One region of the Bacillus mexicanus genome, then DNA from elsewhere that is predicted to be linked to it. Evidence: riboswitches for the same ligand, from Rfam matches in the RefSeq annotation. Region 1 holds a riboswitch; the other holds the start of a gene.
What was found. Region 1 has a riboswitch for cyclic di-AMP ahead of AAGG74_RS20620 (dicarboxylate/amino acid:cation symporter). Riboswitches for the same ligand answer to the same signal wherever they lie in the genome.
Positions count from the first base shown of each region.

Region 1 (10,980 bases):
GATAACCATGGCTGCTTATTGTCAAATAGTCCTGAACATTATAAAATTTTTTAGAATAGATATTTGAGATTGTATTTTCTTCGCCATCGACTACATTGTTCTCTAACAGCTGAAAGGTAGAATTGAAGGATTCCTGATGAGGCGCTGCGCCAAGCAGCTTGAACTGATCCTCTATCACATCGCTTTGCATAATGCGGAGAGCTTGTCCTTTTAAATCATCCGGTTCTTTGACCGGTCCTTGGTTTGTCGTGATTTGCTTAAAGCCGTTTGTCCAATAGGCGAGTCCTTTTAATTGGTTTTTCTTTAAAGAATTAAACAGCTGTGTGCCGATACTGCCGTTCAGCCCTTTTTTGACGGCATCATAATTTGTAAATGCATACGGCAGATCCAGCACGCCCCATTCAGGCGAGAGCATGCCGAGCTTCGATGTGGAGGGGGCGATAAATTGAACATCGCCGTTTTGCAATGCTTCCATTTCTTCAATGTCTGAATACAGGCTTCCATTCGGAAAGACTTCAATTTTTATTTTACCGCCGGATTTCTCATTCACCAACTCGGCGAACTTATTGGCGGCCAGCCCTTTTGGCGTATTTTCAGCAACCACATGGCTGAATGTAAACACGCGTTGATCCTGTAAGCCTTCCTGGTCGTCGTCATAAACAATCTTTTCACGGCCAGTATGATCATGGAACCCGATAAATAAAGCGGTTGCAATTCCGGCAGCCATCAGTGCAAGACATGCAAGCAAACTTTTCATGAACAGCCCTCCCCCTAAGTTAAGAATAATAGGGGCCATGCCATTCGTAAAGACCTGAAAGGAGAAGCTGATGAACAAAAAGAAGCTCTCAATCCGTTGGAAAATCACGATCTTATCCTACATTCTCGTCATTTTCTCCTTTTTGATCGGCGGCATTGTGCTTATCGGCAATATCCAGCACACAGAGGAGCGGGAGCTGAAAAAACGTTTGATGAATACTGCTCGGACAGTCTCGGAAATGACAGAAGCAAAAGAGGCTTTGGCGCGAAAAAATCAAACAGAAGATCTTCGCCACGCAGTTGAAGAAATCAGGATGATTAATGAGGCAGACTATATTGTCGTCATGGATATGAACCACATCCGCTACACACATCCTGTCAGCACAAGCATCGGCAAAAAATCCGAGGGTGCCGACGAAGAGGCGGCGTTTGCGGAGCACATTTATTTCTCAGAAGCAAAGGGCGAAATCGGCACGGCGGTCCGCGCTTTTTATCCGGTGAAGGATCATGATCTGAACCAGATAGGCGTTGTGCTTGTCGGAAAAACATTGCCGGGGATCACAGACATTTTGCTTCATTTGAAGCGTGATATCACATTCATCGTTGTGATGACACTCGGCTTCGGCCTCGCAGGTTCCTTTCTTTTGGCCCGCCATATTAAAAAACAAATGTTTCAGCTTGAGCCTCATGAGATTGTCCGCATGTATGAAGAACGGACAGCGACGTTTCACTCTATGAACGAAGGGGTGATTGCCATCGACAACCGGCTTATCATTACGATTTTCAATGAAAAAGCGAAACAGATCTTTGAGGTGCAGGGGGATCTGATCGGCATGGTCATCTGGGAGGTTCTCAAGGATTCACGCCTGCCCGAAATCGTGGAGCGGAACAAAGCGGTTTATAATGAAGAAATTCGCGTCAGCGGAAAGGTGATCATGAGCAGCAGAATTCCAATCGTCATGAAGAAAAAAGTTATCGGGGCTGTCGCGATTTTTCAGGACAGAACAGAGGCGGCGAAGATGGCAGAGGAATTGACTGGCGTCAAAAACTTTGTGGAAGCGCTCCGCGTCCAAAATCACGAGCATATGAATAAGCTGCATACGATCGCCGGTCTGATCCAGCTGGGGAAATCTGAAAAAGCCTTGCAGCTTGCATTCCAGACGTCAGCGGAGCAGGGAAACGCGACCGAATTTCTGCACCGCTCGATTCAAAATGATGCCGTTGCCGGTCTGCTATTAAGTAAAACCAGAAGGGGAAGAGAGCTCGGCATTGCTGTTCATATTGATGAAAACAGCAGTCTTCAGCAATTTCCTGAGCTCGTTGATCAGCATGATCTCGTCGTGCTTCTCGGCAACCTGATTGAAAATGCTTTCGGTTCATTTGAACCGGTTCAGTCTGATGACAAACGCATTGATATCAGCATCGAACAAGCAGATGATATCCTTGCTATTTTAATAGAAGATAACGGCTGCGGGATTGAACCGGCACACATGCCGCGCATTTACGACAAAGGATTCACGGTCAATAAAGCAGGCGGCACAGGCTATGGACTCTATTTAGTGAAACAAATAACAGACAAAGGATCGGGCGCGATAGAGGTTGATTCATACGCGGGTAAGGGAACATCTTTTTCTATCGTTTTTCCAATGAAGGGGGAGGAATTGCAGCATGGCTCGTAAGGAATGGAAGGTTCTGCTCATCGAAGACGATCCGATGGTTCAAGAGGTAAATAAGGATTTCATCACAACTGTCAAAGGCTTTACCGTCTGTGCAACAGCAGGAAACGGTGAAGAAGGGATCAAGCTGATTAAAGAAAAACAGCCCGATCTCGTCATTCTCGATGTGTACATGCCGAAAAAAGACGGAATCAAAACCTTACAGGAGATCAGAAAGCAAAAAATTGAAGTCGATGTCATTGTCGTCTCCGCTGCAAAAGACAAAGAAACGATCTCTCTTATGCTGCAAAATGGGGCGGCTGACTATATTTTAAAACCGTTTAAGCTTGAGCGAATGAGACAGGCGCTTGAAAAGTACAAGCAATACAAACAAAAAATAGAAGCGAGCGATACGCTGTCTCAGGAACAGCTTGATGCGATTCTGAATATTCCGCAGCAGGCCGTGCAAAATCTGCCGAAAGGGCTCAATCATTTCACGATGAATGAAGTTACTGCTATTATGAACAAACAAAACGCATCTCTTTCTGCGGAAGAGGTCGCCAAGGCGCTCGGCATCGCCAGAGTGACAGCCAGACGATACCTTGATTATTTGGAGAAAACCGGAGCGATTCAATTGGACGTTCAATACGGCGGAGTCGGCCGGCCCGTCAATCGCTATGTGTTGAAAAGATAAACCTGAGACCAAAAAGACCAAAATGTCCGTTATGATCATAAACTTCCCCCAATTATATGAAAACGCTATCATTATAGTAAGAAAGACACAAAGGCGAATAGGACAGGGGGATGAAGAATATGAAACTGTTTAAAAATTTAACAGTTCAGGTCATAACTGCGGTCATCATCGGGGTCATTGTCGGGCTGGTCTGGCCAAATGCCGGCAAAGAAATGAAACCGCTAGGCGATACATTTATCAATGCAGTTAAAATGGTGATCGCTCCAATCATTTTCTTCACAATCGTTCTTGGGATTGCAAAAATGGGCGATATGAAGAAGGTCGGGAAAGTAGGCGGAAAAGCATTTATTTATTTCGAGGTTGTCACCACCCTCGCGCTTATTATCGGTTTATTTGTCGTCAATATGATGAAGCCGGGCGCGGGTCTTGATTACAGCAAGCTTGAAAAGGGAGATGTATCACAATACACGCAAAATGGCGGTCAGGGAATCGACTGGATTGAATTTATCACACATATTGTTCCGTCTAACATGGTTGATGCCTTCGCAAAAGGGGACATTTTGCAGGTCTTATTCTTTTCTATTCTTTTCGGAGTCGGTCTTGCGGCATTGGGTGAAAAAGGAAAAAGCGTCATTGATTTCTTCGACAAGATTTCTCACGTCTTTTTCAAAATCATCGGCTACATCATGCGCGCCGCACCTATTGGGGCATTTGGGGCGATGGCATATACGATCGGGCACTTCGGTCTTGACTCTATCAAACCGCTCGCAAGCTTAATGATGTCGGTTTATATTACGATGTTCCTGTTCGTATTTGTTGCTTTAAATCTTATCTGTAAGCTGTACGGATTCAGCCTGTGGAATTACTTGCGCTTCATTAAAGATGAGCTTCTAATCGTGCTTGGCACCAGCTCTTCAGAATCGGTGCTTCCCCGAATGATGGATAAAATGGAGCGGTACGGCTGTTCAAAATCCGTTGTCGGGCTTGTCATTCCGACGGGCTATTCGTTCAACCTTGACGGCACATCCATTTATTTATCGATGGCGACTGTTTTTCTTGCACAGGTGTTTGGAGTAGACCTCAGCATTGGCCAGCAAATTACAATTATTCTCGTTCTGATGCTGACATCGAAGGGAGCGGCAGGTGTGACGGGAAGCGGATTTATCGTCCTTGCCTCAACACTGTCAGCGCTTCAGGTCATTCCGCTGGAGGGACTTGCGCTTCTGCTGGGAGTCGACCGGTTTATGAGTGAAGGTAGAGCGATAGTGAACCTGATCGGAAACGGAATCGCGACGATCATTGTTGCAAAAAGCGAAAACGAATTCGATGAAGCCAAAAGCATAGAGGCTGTTGACGGCATGAAAAAAATGAAAACAGCAGTCTGAAAAAACGGTGTCATACTCTTGCATGCGGTGTCAGGTGCTCGTCCCTACTGAACTTCAAGAGTTTCAATTTTTTTGAAAAAATGATAACATCCTAAAACGATAACCCGTTTTAGGATGTTATCAACTATCCGGAACGGTCCATCAAGGGCCGTTTTTTTAATTGTTTAAGAATTATTAAGGTATGGACAGAGACCTCAGCATTTTTTTGTTATATAATTTACAAATGGATACTATATTGAATGAAGGACGTTTGTCCTAACAGGAGTGTATAAATGACCGCTTTAGTTAAATTTTTTCAGCACCCGGGTGTAAGACGTTTTTCCATCTTTGTCGTATTAACTGGTGTGTTATATCTATTTAAGAGCATGATCAACTTAATATTGCTGACCTTCATTTTCACTTTTCTTATGGATCGGTTAGAACTTGTTGTACGACAGTTTGTAAGCCGGTTCTTCCGCGTGAGCCAGCGGGTTGTTATAACGTTTCTTTATATCCTGTTGGCCGTTTTGCTTACTGTGGGAGGATTTGTATTTTATCCGGTCGTCGCGGCGCAGATTCAGCAGCTGGTGAAGCAGATTAAACATATTGCGTACCACCCAGACACCATCCCTTTCTTTGATGAAATCACAAGTGTTTTCGGAGATATTAATATCAGCTCGTATGTCAAAGAGGGTTTCAATGTGGTGTATACGTATCTGGCCGATATTAGCACATTCGGTTTGCAGATCGTAATGGCGCTCATTCTCAGCATGTTTTTCTTATTTGAGAAAAAGCGGCTTTCTGAATTCATGGCGAAATTTAAAACGAGCAAAGTGGCGGTTTTTTATGAGGAGATTGCTTTTTTCGGAAGCAAATTTGCAAGAACGTTCGGCAAGGTGCTTGAAGCTCAATTCATCATTGCGCTCGTCAACTGTGTGCTGACGTTTATCGCGCTTTCGATTATGCATTTCCCGCAGCTGTTCGGGCTTTCGATTATGGTGTTCTTCCTTGGATTGATCCCTGTAGCGGGTGTCGTCATTTCTTTGATCCCGCTCAGTATTATCGCCTACAGCACTGGCGGCGGAATTTACGTTCTCTACATTGTGCTCGTCATATTCGCCATTCATGCGGTCGAAACATATTTCTTAAATCCGAAGCTGATGTCTGCGAAAACGGAGCTGCCGATCTTTTTCACTTTCACAGTCCTCATTTTTTCTGAGCACTTTTTCGGCATATGGGGTTTAATTATTGGGATTCCGATCTTTGTATTTCTTCTTGATATTCTAGATGTCACTAACAAGGAAGAAGGACCTAAAAGATCGCGAGAAAAAAGTAACAAAAAATAGTTTACAAAATTGGAACTTTTCTGTATAAATAAACTAATCATATAAAAGTAAGCCACACGCTTAATCCTTTCGTAAGGAGTGGGGGACCCGATCTTTTGGGGTTAATTTTTCATCTGAAAAACGGACATCTCTTCGTCCGAACCCGTCAGCTAACCTCATCAGCGTGAAGAGAGTCCTGTGGTTTGATGATTCAAAGTCCGCGGGGGTCTCTCGCGGGCTTTTTTCAAAAAAAGGGGAGGAATGCAGATGAAACTGGCTACAAAGATTATCATCGCCTTGGTGCTAGGTGCGGTGACAGGGATTGTTTTTAATGTCACATCGCCTGAATTATTTGAAAATTTAAATAAGTTTGTATTCGGTCCGCTTGGCACCATCTTTTTAAACCTTATTAAAATGCTTGTCGTTCCGATTGTTTTTTTCTCACTGACACTCGGAGTAGCCGGTCTGGGTGATCCTAAGAAGCTTGGCAGAATCGGTGTCAAGGCGATTTCTTATTTTCTCATCACAACAGCGGTGGCCATTACCATTGCCATCATTTTAGCTCTTGTTATTAAACCGGGAGAGTTCGGGACGTATGATATATCGTCTGCCGAATTCACTGCTGAAAAAGCCCCAAGTATTGCCGACACTCTTCTGAACATTATCCCTGCGAATCCAGTTCAAGCGATAACAGAAGGAAATATGCTGCAAATTATCGCTTTTGCCATTTTTGTCGGGCTTGGGATTACAATGCTCGGAAAAAAAGCGGATATGCTCCTCAAAGTCGTTGAACAAGGAAATGAATTGATGATGTACTTGGTGAATCTTGTCATGAAATTCGCTCCGTATGGTACATTCGGTCTGATTGCGACAGCTATCGGAAGCCAAGGATTCAGTGCAATGAAAGCGATGGGTTTGTACATGATTGTGGTCACGATTGCATTACTGATCCATGCAATCGTGACCTACGGATCTACGATTGCGCTTATAGCCAGAAAAAATCCGATTACATTTTTTAAAAATTTCTCAGAGGTCATGGTCGTTGCATTCAGTACATCCAGCAGCAATGCGACTCTGCCGATATCCATGGATGTGGCACAGAGGAAATTAAAAGTGCCTGAGCCGATCAGCAGCTTTGTGCAGCCGCTCGGCGCCACGATTAATATGGACGGAACAGCCATTATGCAAGGGGTAGCCACCGTATTCATTGCGCAGGTATTTGGTCATGATTTGACATTCACTCAGCTGCTGATGGTGATACTGACGGCTGTTTTAGCAAGTATCGGAACCGCGGGTGTTCCTGGAGTCGGCCTGATTATGCTCGCCATGGTGCTTCAATCTGTCGGCCTGCCTGTTGAGGGGATCGGGTTAATTCTCGGAATTGACCGCCTGCTTGATATGCTCCGCACAGTAGTGAACACAACAGGAGACGCGGCCTGTGCCGTCGTCATTACAGAAACAGAGAAGAATAAGCAGCCTGAGCAAGCGCCGACTCTATCGGTTTAACCAAACATTTGGAAGCAATAAATGCTATAATACAAACAGTGCCTAATGTTTAGGCACTGTTTATTTTTGCCCGAAAAAGGAGGAAGGCTTTATGGCTGAGCCGATTTTACATATTGAAGGCCTCGATAAGAAGATAGGGTCTACTCAAATTTTAAAACAGATTAGCATGGATGTCATGGAGGGTGAAATCATCGGTCTCCTCGGTCCGAATGGTTCTGGAAAAACAACGCTCATCCGTATCATCGTCGGGCTGTTAAAACAAAATAGCGGAAGTGTGACAATCAGCGGATTCCATCATGATACAGAGTTTGAAAAAGCGCTGGAGGCCGTTGGGGCGATCGTCGAAAATCCTGAATTTTATCCGTATTTGACTGGCTGGGAAAACCTCAAGCACTTTGCGAATATGCATCAAAAGATTGCAGATGAACGGCTTGATGAGGTAGTCGAACGTGTCGGTCTGACATCAGCGATTCACGATAAGGTGAAAACCTATTCCCTTGGCATGCGTCAGCGTCTCGGTATTGCACAAGCGATTATTCACCGGCCGAAGCTTCTTATTTTAGATGAACCGACAAACGGTCTCGATCCTGCGGGTATGAAAGATTTTCGTGATCATATCAAGGAGCTCGCAGAAATAGAAGGAACAGCAGTCCTGTTCGCCACTCATTTATTGCGTGAAGTTGAAGACCTGTGCGACCGTGTCATCATTATTCAAAAAGGTGAGATCAAAGCGGAAGTCAGCTTGCATGGAACAGATCAAAAAACAGAGAAAGCGGTCATTGAAGTGCAGCCGGAAGAAAAAGCGCTCAATTGGCTGACAGGCAATCAATATCATGCGGAGCGGCAAGACGGAGCAATTGTGATTGAAATAGCGAAAGAAAACATTCCGGAGCTAAACCGTTCACTTGTCGGACAAGGCCTGAATGTCTTTTCCATTACGCCTTACACGCAATCACTCGAGGATGAATTTATAAAAGCGACAACCGCTCATCAAGAGGAGGGAGAAGAGCTTGTCTAAATTAATTTGGAATGAACATATGAAACTTTTCAATCGGAAGGTCACACTGGTATCTCTCATCCTGATGGCGGTGTTTCAATTTTTCATGGCTTTGATCATTAAACGGATAGTCATCAGTGCCGGAACAGATGAAAACTTCATCGGCTATTTATCATATACACCGAGCCTGAACATCTTGCTGCAGGCTTTAACGATCGTGATTGCAGCGACAATTGTTTCAATGGAATTTGATAAAAAGACGATCAAATTTCTGCTTATTCGCCCGGTAAAACGCCAAAAGGTTTTTTGGTCCAAATTAATCACAGTTGTGCTGGTCAGTTTCTATTTGTATCTGGCATACTACATTTTGGCATTGTTATTCGGTCTCATCTTTTTTGGCACATCCGTAAGCGCAGACTCAAAGACATTGCTGATGAATACTTTGGAGCTGATTGGGTCAAATTGGCTTGAAGCTGTCATGATGGGGTTATTCGGACTGCTTTGTTCTTCGCTGTTCCGCAACAGCGCAGTTGCAGTTGTCGTTTCTTTTGTTGTTTTATATGGAGCGAGTACACTTGTTCAGCTCATGAAGCTCTTTGAAAACAAATGGGGCAGCTTTTTGCTTTTTGCAAATACTGATTTCACTCAATACAGCAGCGGACAGACAGTCCTGTTTTCAGGCATGACGCCGTGGTTTTCAGTAGGAATTATCATCATACATGCCATATTTTTTATCGCCGTTGGCTGGTGGTGCTTCTGCAAAAGGGATGTTCGGGTTTAGAGGAAAAGAATGACATTTTTGTGAAAAAGCTCACGTAAATCAATATGATTTGATCTTTTGGTTTATACTATAGGTACTAACGGAGGTGTCTCGATCTGAGAAACTTTATTACCGCTTTACCGATTGTATTGCTGTTGGGATTCTCATTTGTGTCATTCATGTTTCAGTTTGAACATCTTGTTTATTTCAGACTCGCACTTGGATTGTTTTCTCTCGCGGGGCTGTACATGATATATAAAATGAAGACGGGTATCCGTTATTTTATCGTCTATCTGTATGCAAGCTGGATTGTGCTTGCGGCAGTAACTGCTTTTGAAGAGCCGATTTTTTCGAGCTTTTTCTTCGGCGGTCTGGTGATGACAATGGGTTACCTGACATATATGCTGATTTATCTCGGCATGAAACAAGACCGGGATGCAAATCCTGTGTAATCGCGCTGTTCCTTAGAGGAACGGCGTTTTTTCAATTCCGGAGAGAAAGGTTAACAGTTGCGGAATGCCGGCAGGAAATCTATAATACTTATTAAATCTATCGGAATTAGAAATTGGAGGGCTTCCGGATGTCATTATTTATACAAAACGATCAACAGCGGCGATGGGTGGAGAAAATCGGACGGATTGCGGATGAATGTCAGCAAACAGCAGCTGAAGATGACAAACAGGGGCGTTTTCCTGTGGGAAAAATACAAAAACTGCGTGATGCCGGGTATACGTCATTAACATTGCCGTCATCTTTTGGAGGAGAAGGCATTTCTGTTTACGATATGCTTTTGTTTCAAGAACGGCTTGCGCGGGGAGACGCTCCCACAGCACTAAGTATCGGCTGGCATTTGAGCGTAATCGGAGAGCTTGGAGAAGGAAACACCTGGGATAAAGACGTGTTTGCATGTATTGCGAAGGAAGTTCAAAACGGAGCCGTCATCAACAGGGCAGCGACAGAAGCGCAAACTGGAAGCCCGACAAGAGGAGGGCGTCCCGGCACCAACGCCGTTAAAAAGAATGGCAAGTGGACAGTGAACGGAAGAAAGACCTTCACCACGATGTCACAAGCATTGGATTATTTTTTAGTGACGGCATGGATTGAGGAAAAACAAACAACAGGCGTGTTTCTCATTCATAAAGATGACCCCGGTTTGTCGATTAAAGAAACGTGGGATATGAGTGCGATGCGGGCGACAGGAAGCCATGACCTTGTACTGAATGAGGTAACGCTTGAAGAGGAGAAGCTGGTGGAATTGCTTCAAGGGCCTCGGGGAGCGAAGCCGAATGGCTGGCTGCTTCACATCCCGGCGGTTTATCTGGGCATTGCTCGAGCGGCACGAGACTATGCGGTCCAATTCGCATCTGAGTATTCGCCAAACAGTTTGAAGGGGCCGATCAAAGATGTCCCGGCCGTACAGCAAAGAACTGGCGAAATGGAGCTTGAGCTGCTCAATGCCAAACATTTTCTTTTTCATATCGCTCAATTGTATGATGATCCTCAGCGCCGCCCTCATTTAAGAAGTGAGCTCGGTGCGGCGAAACATATCGTTACAAATGCGGCAATGTCTGTTGTCGATAAAGCAATGAGAATTGTCGGAGCCAGAAGCCTTGAACGAACCAATCCGCTTCAGCGCTATTATCGCGATGTGCGCGCCGGTCTTCATAACCCGCCGATGGATGACGCGGTGATCCAAAAATTGGCTGCCGAAGCATTTGAGTCATGAAGAAAAGATAACAAAATCCTAAAACGCAAACCGTTTTAGGATTTTGTCAACAATCTGGAAAAGAGCCTTCACGGCTCTTTTTTATGCATTGTTTTGCTTTTGCAGGTTTTTTTGATGCTTGCGGTCGATCCTGTCATAAATGATGTTCATCAGCTTTGGATTCCCGATAATCGCCTCTTTGTTCTCCTGAATCAGTT
Region 1 covers NZ_JBCEYV010000004.1:269,555-280,534, forward strand. The annotation lists gene AAGG74_RS20595 (TRAP transporter substrate-binding protein) at 1-757, opposite strand, end outside; gene dctS (two-component system sensor histidine kinase DctS) at 828-2,435, shown strand; gene dctR (two-component system response regulator DctR) at 2,425-3,105, shown strand; gene dctP (C4-dicarboxylate transporter DctP) at 3,225-4,490, shown strand; gene AAGG74_RS20615 (AI-2E family transporter) at 4,763-5,815, shown strand; cyclic di-AMP (ydaO/yuaA leader) riboswitch at 5,863-5,993, shown strand; gene AAGG74_RS20620 (dicarboxylate/amino acid:cation symporter) at 6,062-7,300, shown strand; gene AAGG74_RS20625 (ABC transporter ATP-binding protein) at 7,392-8,318, shown strand; gene AAGG74_RS20630 (DUF2705 family protein) at 8,311-9,078, shown strand; gene AAGG74_RS20635 (hypothetical protein) at 9,174-9,509, shown strand; gene AAGG74_RS20640 (acyl-CoA dehydrogenase family protein) at 9,638-10,783, shown strand; gene fbpB (Fur-regulated basic protein FbpB) at 10,865-10,980, opposite strand, start outside.

Region 2 (10,980 bases), on a different contig from region 1:
AGTTTTTAACATCAACCTGTAAATACTTCACCGTCAGGGTAACGAATATTGGATGTCTCTGTTTTCGCGAATGAGAACACAAACGTCAAAGGACCAATTCTTCCAATGAACATAATGACTATAATGATACATTTTCCCGCTGTTGTGAGTTCTGGAGTCAATCCCATCGTAAGACCGACAGTTCCGAATGCGGAAAAGACTTCAAACACAATTTGAATAAACGGCGCTTGTTCTGTGATCGTCAGGGCGAATATTCCTAAAAACACGATGAACAAACTGATGACGCTCACGGCTAAAGCTTTAATGATAATCGGATATTTGATGGAGCGGCGATAAATAACCGTTTCTTTTTTTCCGCGCAAATAAGCGATGACAGACATCAAAATCACGATGAACGTAGTCAGCTTAATGCCGCTTGCCGTTGAAGCGCTGCCTGCTCCAATAAACATTAATAATAAAATAAATACAATCGTTCCTTCTCTCATACTTCCTATATCAATAGAATTGAAGCCGGCGGTTCTCGGTGTCACAGCCTGAAAATAGGAGGCCCATAGTTTATCTCCTATCTGCAGATGGGCAAGCGTGCCGGGATTGCTGTACTCTAAAACAAAGATCACAAGCATGGCAGCTGCATTCAGAATCAAGGTTCCGGTAAGCATGATTTTCGTGTGTAGAGAAAACGCCTTCCATCGCCGCTTTTTCATCATGTCAAACAGAACGGTAAATCCAATCCCTCCAGTGATAAATAAGAAAGTAATCACTAGGTTCACTGTAGGATCGCCAACATAGCTCATCAAATTATCCGGCCACACCGAAAACCCGGCATTGTTAAAAGCAGATATGGCGTGAAACAAGCTGGCAAATAAGCCGGATGCCCAGCCGAACTGGGGCACAAGCCTAATGGATAAGATGAGTGCTGCTATCAACTCAACACTGATTGAAAACAGAAACAAAACTTTGACAAGGCCGATGACGCCGCCAATTGTCGGCTGATTTAAAGCTTCCTGAACCAGCACTCGTTCTTTTAACCCGATTTTTTTTCTTAATATCATGACGATTAAAACAGCAAAAGTCATAAATCCAAGCCCGCCGATCTGGATCAGCCCCATGATGACTATTTGCCCGAAAAGAGTAAACTCTGTCCCGGTATCAACAACTGCAAGTCCTGTAACAGTTGTAGCAGACGCCGCAGTAAAAAGGGCGTCTATCCATGACAAAGGCTTTATAACAGAAATCGGAAGCTTTAACAGCGCAGCTCCGATAATAATCGTAAGAAAAAAACCACTTGCAAGCACTTGAGGCGGAGTAAAGCGAACCCATTTAATTACTCTATCCTTTTTAAGCGTCACCTTTGTCTACATCCCTTCGTTTTCAAAACGTCTAATATCCTTTTTGTTTCCCATGATCACCAGACAATCCTTTTCGAAAATGATATGTTCAGGGGCGGGAGACAGACGGACATCTCCAAGATGTTTAATAGCCAGAATTGTACAGCCGTACTTCGCCTTTACGTTCAGATCAAAAAGCGATTTTGAATTAAGCTTTTTTGTTGCCAGCAGCTCGACAATACTATAATCATCTGATAAATCAATGTAATTCAAAACATTCTCATCTGAAAGACTTTGTGCGATTTTAACGCCCATATCCTTTTCAGGATGAATAATGCGGTCGGCGCCGATTTTTTCAAGCACCTTATGATGATAATAGTTTTGAGCCTTCACCCAAATATTCGGAATGTCAAACTCCTTTAATAATAACGTAGTCAGAGTACTCGCTTGAATATTCGCTCCGATGGCAACAATCACATACTCAAAATTGCGTATTCCTAACGAAAGCAATTCTTTTTCTTCAGTGGCATTTGCAATCACCGTATGTGTTGCATGAGAAACGAACGCATTTACCTTTTCTTCGTTAATATCAATTGCAAGGACATCATGCCCCATTCTGTGCAGCTCTTTGCAAATGCTGCCGCCAAAACGGCCCAGTCCGATCACAGCAAATTGTTTATTTTTCATTTTTCCCACTGTTCATATCTCCCTTAGTAAATAACGTTTTGATGCAAAAAAAGACCATTGCAAAGAATGGCCGATAAATAGGCCTCCTCTCTGTATACGCCTACGAGGTTAGCTGTCGGATTAGGGATTCAGAGTACCCCTTCTTACTTCGTAAGATTCACCCCAGGGCTGCTTAAAAACAGCCATTCGTTGGTTCCCCCGTTCGTGTTTGATTAAGCGGTAAAAGAGACTGTATGAAATTGAACACTCAAGAATTTACTCTTGTTTCTAGTGTTTGTCAATTTAAATTTTAAATAAGAAAAAAGATAATTGGGGATGGTGGAAAAAGGAGAGAGTAAGACGCAAAAAAAGACCGGAGTGAACCGGTCTTTTTTTAGATTAGTTGCATGGCTGAGTCGGAGGAGTGCTGCGCTTAGCCACGTCGATGCTGGCTTCAGCGTAAAATTTATTTCCGATGCTCAAACTTTTATTCTCCGCACGGAAAGTGTATGTACCAGCGGCAGGAAGTGTTTTGTTATTCAGTCTTAATTTGAACTCGCCAGCCCCTAACAAATCAAGTGCCAGAGGGACTCTTACAGTTTTACCATTATTGAGGATCTGTGTTGTACGCAAAGCATGTCCGTTCATTGTGTCTTTCGTAGTTGCAGTGAATCCGCTTGGCAGCGTAAATTCTACAACCCCAAGGCTCAAGAGCGTGTTCGGACGGTACGTCAATTCAATATCAGAGAAAGACCATTCCGTTTTGCTGGACCCTGTGATTGTTGCAAACAATGAAGCTGTTGACTGTGCTCTCATAGTAGACTCAGTATGAGCGGAAGTTGATTTAGATTCAGCAGCGAAAGAAGCGGTAGGTGCAGAAACAAGTAAGCCAAAACTTAGTGCACTGATTGCCAATGAAGATAATAGTTTGCGTTTCATAATAAAAATCCCCCTCAAAGTTTTAAATGAAAACAGGCCTGCCGTTTTTCACCTCCTTTGCCGGCCAAATACAATTCTCCCTACATGAAAAAATTATCATCAATTTTTTAGGAGGTAAATGGGATTTTATTACCGTATTTTTCAAATTTACTGTAATTTTATACAAAAGAACAAAAAAACGCCTGGTTTCCCGGGCGTTTTTTCGTTTACTTTGTTTCAATCGGTATAAATGTAAAAATTTCCCCGCTCTGTACCGCTTCAGCGAGCCGTTTCAGCCAGTCATAGTAAGATTTAGAGCTTTCAAGCTGCTCATATAGCTGAAGTGCTTCATTTTTGATCTCTTCATTGAGACCTTCTTTGCTCAAAACCTCTTGTAAATCAGCCTGAGCTTCTTCTATGGCTGCTATATTTACTTGAACTTCCCGTTCCCATTTAGGCGGAAAGAAATTTATGAAAAATTTGAAGAAATCTTTTTCAGCCACAAATGTATGTTTGCGGATGCCCCTGTGAAATGTTTTTTTCACTACGTTTAAGTCCTGCAGCTTTTTGACGCCTGTGCTCATGCTTGGTTTGCTCATTTGCAATTCCTCGCGCATTTCGTCAAGGGTCATCTCATCCCTCATATACATCGTCCCATATAAAATCCCCACACTGCGGGTGATTCCATAAAGATCCATTGTTTCAGCAATGGAGTCGATAACAAGATCCCGAGCCTGTTCTATAGCTGTAACTTCTGGATTTTCATCCATACTGACCCTCTTTTCCATTAGAAAATTAAATTTGTTAAGTTATTTCTTTATGTTCTTTATCTTAACGAAACATAAAGAAAAGTCAAAAAGAAAAATTAAATAGGGCTTTGACAGTTTAAAAATCGTATGATAGATTAAGGTTGTTAAAAACGTTAAATTTTTATTTAACAAACTTTATTTACGTCAAGGAGGCTTATATGAGTCAAACATTATATATTGACGGAGAATGGATCAGTTCTGAAAAAGAGCAGATCCGCAGTATAATCAATCCATTTAATCAAGAAGAAATTGCAACTGTAAGCGAAGGAGGACGAGAGGACGCCATAAAGGCAATCGCAGCCGCGCGAAGAACATTCGACAACGGCGAATGGCCATCTTTATCAGGGATTGAACGCGGTAAAATTGTTCTGAAAATTGCGGAATTAATCAGACGCGATCTTGATGAGCTGGCTGAACTTGAATCGCTTGATACGGGAAAAACCCTCGAAGAAAGCAAGGGGGACATGGACGATATCGCCAATGTTTTTCAATATTACGCCGGCTTGGCAGATAAAGATGGTGGAGAAATCATTTCTTCTCCAATCCCTGATTCAGAAAGCAAAATTATCAGAGAGCCGATCGGGGTTTGCGGCCAGATTACTCCATGGAATTATCCGCTCCTGCAAGCGAGTTGGAAAATCGCACCTGCACTGGCTGCAGGCAATACAATCGTTATGAAACCAAGTGAAATCACACCGCTGACGACAATCAAAGTTTTTAAGCTGATGGAAGAAGCCGGTGTTCCAAAAGGTGTCGCTAATCTTGTCCTCGGCCCGGGAGCTACAGTAGGCGACGAGCTTGCCGTAAACAAAGACGTCGATTTGATTTCATTTACAGGCGGAATCGAAACAGGCAAAAAAATCATGCGGGCTGCAAGCGGAAACGTCAAAAAAATCGCACTTGAACTTGGCGGAAAAAATCCAAATATTGTGTTCAAGGACGCAGATTTAAAGGTTGCAGTCGATCAGGCATTAAACGCAGTATTTTTCCATGCCGGTCAAGTATGCTCAGCCGGTTCCCGTTTATTTGTTGAAGATGCCATTCATGACCAGTTTTTAGCGGAGCTTGTCAAACGGGCAAAACGCATAAAACTCGGTAATGGTTTTCACACAGATACAGAAAGCGGCCCGCTTATTTCTGCAGAGCACAGGGAGAAAGTAGAAAAATATGTAGAGATCGGAATAAAAGAAGGCGCGAAGCTTGAGACAGGGGGCAAACGGCCGGACGACCCTGCGCTTCAAAACGGCTTTTTCTATGAACCTACGATATTCTCAAACTGTAAGTCTGATATGAGAATCATTCAGGAAGAGATTTTCGGTCCTGTATTGACTGTCGAAGCCTTCAGCTCTGAAGAAGAGGTGATCGCGCTTGCGAATGATACCATCTATGGTTTGGCCGGAGCGGTATGGTCAAAAGATATTGAAAAGTGTGAGCGCGTAGCAGCCCGCTTGAGAATGGGAACAGTCTGGATTAACGATTTCCATCCTTACTTTGCACAGGCGCCATGGGGAGGCTATAAGCAATCCGGATTCGGACGTGAGCTTGGAAAAATTGGTCTTGAAGAATATACAGAAGTCAAACATGTGTACCGCAATACAAAACCTGCGGCAGTTAATTGGTTCAATTCATAAGAGGGGGAGTTAATGATGACATTAAATATGAAAGTAGAAAGCATGAACAAGTTTCATACATTTGAAATTCCGACTGTGATTAAGCATGGAATCGGGGCTGTCAAACATACAGGTGAAGAAGTAGCAGCGCTGGGCGTTTCTAAAGCGCTTCTTGTCACAGACCCTGGGATTTATAAAGCCGGTGTCGCTGATCCTGTGATTGAATCACTTAAAGAAGCAGGCATTGAAGTGGTGCTCTTTCATAAAGTAGAACCCAACCCGCCTGTCCGTCTGGTGAATGAAGGATCTGACCTGTACAAAAAAGAAAATTGTAATGGTTTAGTGGCAGTCGGAGGCGGAAGCTCCATGGATACAGCAAAAGCAATCGGAGTGGAAGCCACTCATGAAGGAAGCGTGCTTGATTATGAAGCGGCAGACGGAAAAAAACCGCTGGAAAACCGCATTCCTCCGCTGACGACAATTCCGACAACGGCCGGAACAGGATCGGAGGTAACCCAATGGGCGGTTATTACAGATGAAGAAAGAGAATTCAAATTCAATACTGGTGGGCCGCTGATCGCAGCTCATCTGACCATTATTGATCCTGAGCTTCATACTTCAATGCCGCCGCATGTAACAGCCATGACAGGAATTGATGCGCTTGCTCATGCCATTGAGTGCTACACAATGAAATTTGCTCAGCCAATCACGGATGCAGTTGCCTTGATGGCGATTGAATATGCCGCTCATTATATTAGAAGAGCATTTGCTGACGGAGAGGATCTGGAAGCAAGATACGGAATGGCGCAGGCTGCGATGCTTGCAGGTCTTTCTTACGGCAGTGAATCAGCAGGCGCAGCTCACGCAATGAGCCAAACGCTTGGCGGTATTATCCCGGTTGCTCATGGTCAATGCGTGGCTGCGATGATGGGTCCTGTTATGGAGTACAACTGGAAAGGCTACCCTGAGAAATTTGCGCGTATTGCAAAAGCATTCGGCATTGATACAAGCAATATGACAACAGAAGAAGCTGCAAAAGCATCTGTTAATTGGATGTATGATCTTGTCGCAGACTTAGAAGTACCGACTTTAGAAGCGCAGGGAGTATCACCTAATATGATCGAGCGTTTGTCAAAAGAAGCGATGAAAGATCCGCAAACCTTCGGAAACCCTAGAGATTTAAATGAAAAAGCATACAATTGGATCTACAAGCGATGCTTTGATCTTATCCCTAAAACAGTATAACAACGTGTCCCGCTCCTTTACAGAGCGGGATTTTTCTGGATAATGAAACATAGATGAAAATATGAGGAAAGAAGGAAGGTGCTGCTGATGTGGAAGCGTATGACCGCAAAAGCGGAAGGGGTATATATTGCAGATACAGAAAGCTTCATAACAAAGAAAATGGACAAGCTCGATTTTGATTATGGCGGCATCCCGGGCGACTTGCATTTTGGTCTGACCAAAAAAGCGGGAGCAAGAGAACCGATGTTTTCAAGAGGAACTGAAATTTTCAACCGGAGGCAAATTTCTATCGTATCAATAGAGGAATGTGATGAAATTGCATTAAAATTAGGCGTGCCGAACATTTTGCCGGAATGGCTTGGAGCGAATGTGGCCGTCAGCGGTTTACCTGATCTTACTTCATTAAAAGAAGGAAGCCGGCTCATTTTTCCGAGCGGTGCGGCTTTGCTGTGTGAGGGAGAAAATGACCCATGTATCCAGCCGGGTGAAGTCATTCAATCTTATTATCCGGAAAAGCAGAGGCTGGCGCCGGCTTTCGTCCGCCACGCACTGGGCATAAGAGGGATCGTCTGCATTGTTGAAAGACCTGGTGCTGTTTACGCAGGTGATGAAATAGAGGTTCATTCTTATCACAAGAAAGTCAAAAGAAAAGCAGAAAGGGTCTGATTAACATCAGGCCCTTTCTATCTTTTCTTTAATTTCTTTAATCTGGCTGAGGTGCCGTTTTTCATGATGGCCGATAAAATCAATCCATTGTCTGACGGTAAGTTCTTGAAACACGGGATGCGGAAGCACTCTCTCAAAATCTTCTTCTTTCAAAGAGGCAATTGCAGCTGTTAACTGCTCTCTCACTACATCGAGCTCGCGTTTCATTTGACTGCCTGAAATAAAATCATGCTCAGGCTCAAGATGATTTGGAGCTTTCCGTTTGTTATTTCTATCCTGTGCTGCTTCAAGCGGTTTTTCTTCAACTTCTTTAACAGGAGCTTCTTTTACACGCTCCTTCAGCATTTTTTGGGCAGTCATATCGATTTTTTTTAAATGGTCAAGAACTTCCCGTATGCTCCATTCTTCGGCAGAAGGCTTTTGATTCAGCTTTTCGTCAGAAATTCCTTTCACTTCGTTCCACGTTTCTAATCTGGCTTCATTAAAGATACTCATCATATCTCCTCCTAACATGACATTATCATATATAAAACCAATTATCATTTATCAAGCACTTCACAATGGGTTATTTGTCTTAAAATTTTGAAACTTTTCCAGGCGTATCTCGTATTAAATGATAACGGCAGCCGTTCATCAATGCATTGATGGAGAAAGGATGAGGAAATTGGAGTTATTTGGTGTTCCTATACAAACGATTTATCTTTATACGCTTATTATCGCAGGCAGTCTTACGCTTTTATTTCTGTTTTTCGGAGATATGTTTGCAGGAATGTCAGAAGGCATACCGTTGCTTAATCCGACATTAGTGCTCGCATTTTTTACATGTTTTTCGGCAGGCGGATATATAGGCGAACTGGCTCTGCCGCTGTCGAGTATGTTGATCGCGCTTCTATCTTGCATCCTTTCGATCATGCTGGTGATCTTGCTTCACATCTTTGTTCTGGTGCCATTATCATCCGCTGAAGAATCATTGGTTTATAAAGAAGATGATCTAAGAGGAAGAGTCGGTAAAGTGATTACAGCTGTACCGGTTGACGGGTTTGGTGAAGTGGTTATAGAAGGGATAGGCGGAACCATTTCAAAATCAGCGGTCAGTTTTGATAATCAGCAAATCATGTACGGAACAAAGGTGTTAGTCGTAGATATTAACAACGGAGTTCTTTCGGTTACACCGCATGAACCCATTTAAAACACAAGGAGGAATGTAATATGACAATGCCGATTATCATTGTTATCGGAGTTGTATTCTTTTTATTAATTGCACTTATTGCCGTATTCATCACAAAATATCGTACAGCAGGACCTGACGAAGCGTTAATCGTAACAGGGAGCTATCTTGGCAATAAAAATGTTCATGTCGATGAAGGCGGCAACCGTCTTAAAATCGTTCGCGGCGGAGGAACTTTTGTCCTTCCCGTCTTCCAGCAGGCAGAGCCGCTGAGCTTATTATCAAGCAAACTTGATGTATCGACGCCTGAAGTCTATACAGAACAAGGTGTACCTGTAATGGCTGATGGGACTGCAATTATTAAAATCGGCGGTTCTATAGGAGAAATCGCTACAGCAGCCGAACAATTTTTAGGGAAATCAAAAGACGACCGTGAACAGGAAGCGAGGGAGGTTTTAGAAGGCCACCTTCGCTCCATTCTCGGGTCCATGACAGTTGAAGAAATCTATAAAAACAGAGAAAAATTCTCTCAAGAGGTACAGCGTGTCGCTTCACAGGATCTCGCCAAAATGGGGCTGGTGATTGTCTCTTTCACCATTAAAGATGTGCGTGATAATAACGGTTATCTTGAATCATTAGGTAAACCGAGAATTGCCCAAGTAAAACGGGATGCTGACATCGCAACGGCAGATGCGGATAAAGAAACTCGAATTAAGCGGGCGGAATCCGATAAAGATGCAAAAAAATCAGAACTTGAAAGGGCAACAGAAATCGCTGAAGCTGAAAAAATCAATCAGCTCAAAATGGCTGAATACCGCAAAGAACAAGATACGGCTAAAGCGAATGCCGACCAGGCATATGATTTAGAGACTGCAAGAGCGCGTCAGCAAGTCACAGAGCAGGAAATGCAGGTTAAAATTATCGAACGCCAAAAACAAATAGAACTAGAGGAAAAAGAAATTCAACGCCGGGAACGTCAATATGACTCTGAGGTGAAGAAAAAAGCCGATGCAGACCGTTATTCAGTTGAGCAGTCCGCAGCAGCTGAGAAAGCCAAACAGCTCGCGGAAGCCGATGCCAAGAAGTACAGTATAGAAGCAATGGCGAAGGCTGAGGCAGAAAAAGTCAGAATAGACGGGTTAGCTAAAGCAGAGGCTGAAAAAGCAAAAGGGGAAACAGAAGCAGAGGTTATCCGCCTGAAAGGTCTGGCAGAAGCGGAAGCAAAAGAGAAAATTGCGGCTGCTTTTGAACAGTATGGGCAGGCAGCGATTTTCGATATGATCGTGAAAATGCTTCCGGAATACGCGAAACAAGCAGCGTCACCTCTTTCAAATATTGATAAAATTACCGTCGTTGATACAGGAGGAAGCGGTGAATCCAGCGGTGCTAACAAAGTAACCAGCTATGCGACGAACTTAATGTCAAGCCTGCAAGAAAGCTTAAAAGCATCGTCAGGAATTGACGTAAAAGAAATGATTGAGAACTTCTCAGGTAAAGGAAATGTAAAACAAAGTATTAACGAATTAACAAATGAAATAAAAGAAGCAAAAACAGACTCAAAAAACCAGAATGCTGACTAAGAAAAGGATATCAGTATGTTAACTGTACGAGAAGCAAAGGAAGAGGATATAAAGGACATTGCAAAAGTGCATGTAGACAGCTGGAGGACAACATATCGCGGAATTGTCCCGGCTGATTACTTAAACAGTCTTAACTACAAGGAATGTGAAGACAAATGGAAAAGCCGCTCTTTAAAAGGTGTATTTGTGGTTCAGGACGAAATAGATCCACTATTCGGCTTTGCTTCCTTTGGGACTCTTCGCTCTGAACAACGAGGCTATGACGGCGAGTTATACGCGATTTACCTTTTAGAAAAGCATCAGCGGAAAGGTGCAGGCAAAGCGCTTTTAGCAAAAGGAGCGGAGTTTTTGCTTCATCAAGGCTTTTCGAGCATGTTTGTTTGGGTTATCAAGGAAAATCCCTCGATCCGATTTTATCAGGCTTATTCACCTGAAAGGGTATCGGAGGATATCTTTGAAATTGCAGGAGAAAGACTGGAAGTAGCAGGCTTCGGCTGGCCGGATCTTTCGGCTTTGAAGACAGTTCTTAACAGATGAAAAAACACCCCCAGCGTATGACGCTGGGGGTGTCGACGTTAAGCTTTATCAGTTGTAAGCAAACGCGGAGCTGTCATAAACAATAAACAAAGGACAATTGCACAGATGAGGAATGAAGGAACCATATAAGTGGCATTGTAAGTCAAAGAATAAATCCATACCGGTGTTCCTTTTGGAGCGTAGCTGCCGAAAAATACAGCTCCTGAAATAACATGCGCGATATAGCGGAGGCAGCTGCCGATAAAAACTGCACTGATCACTGAAGCCGTTAATTTTCCTTTTGCTTTGGATATAGCGGCTTTACGAATAGAATAAGCGAAACATCCGCTTATTCCGATAGCTGCGAACGCGATAATATAATCTAACAGCAGCTGTATGGGGTGTTGCGGGAATAAGTTTCCAATGGCTATTTGAACCAGTCCTGTGAGCAGGCCGGTAGTGAGGCCTGCTTTG
Region 2 covers NZ_JBCEYV010000002.1:949-11,928, reverse strand. The annotation lists gene ktrB (Ktr system potassium transporter KtrB) at 12-1,349, opposite strand; gene ktrA (potassium uptake protein KtrA) at 1,356-2,024, opposite strand; cyclic di-AMP (ydaO/yuaA leader) riboswitch at 2,097-2,244, opposite strand; gene bslA (biofilm surface layer hydrophobin BslA) at 2,394-2,933, opposite strand; gene gbsR (transcriptional regulator GbsR) at 3,140-3,682, opposite strand; gene betB (betaine-aldehyde dehydrogenase) at 3,880-5,352, shown strand; gene gbsB (choline dehydrogenase) at 5,368-6,576, shown strand; gene AAGG74_RS09700 (MOSC domain-containing protein) at 6,664-7,242, shown strand; gene AAGG74_RS09695 (DinB family protein) at 7,249-7,737, opposite strand; gene AAGG74_RS09690 (NfeD family protein) at 7,907-8,431, shown strand; gene floT (flotillin lipid rafts scaffold protein FloT) at 8,452-9,990, shown strand; gene AAGG74_RS09680 (GNAT family N-acetyltransferase) at 10,006-10,527, shown strand; gene thiT (energy-coupled thiamine transporter ThiT) at 10,566-10,980, opposite strand, start outside.
Region 2: linked by a shared signal. The riboswitch ahead of ktrA (potassium uptake protein KtrA) and the one ahead of AAGG74_RS20620 (dicarboxylate/amino acid:cation symporter) in region 1 are both predicted to bind cyclic di-AMP.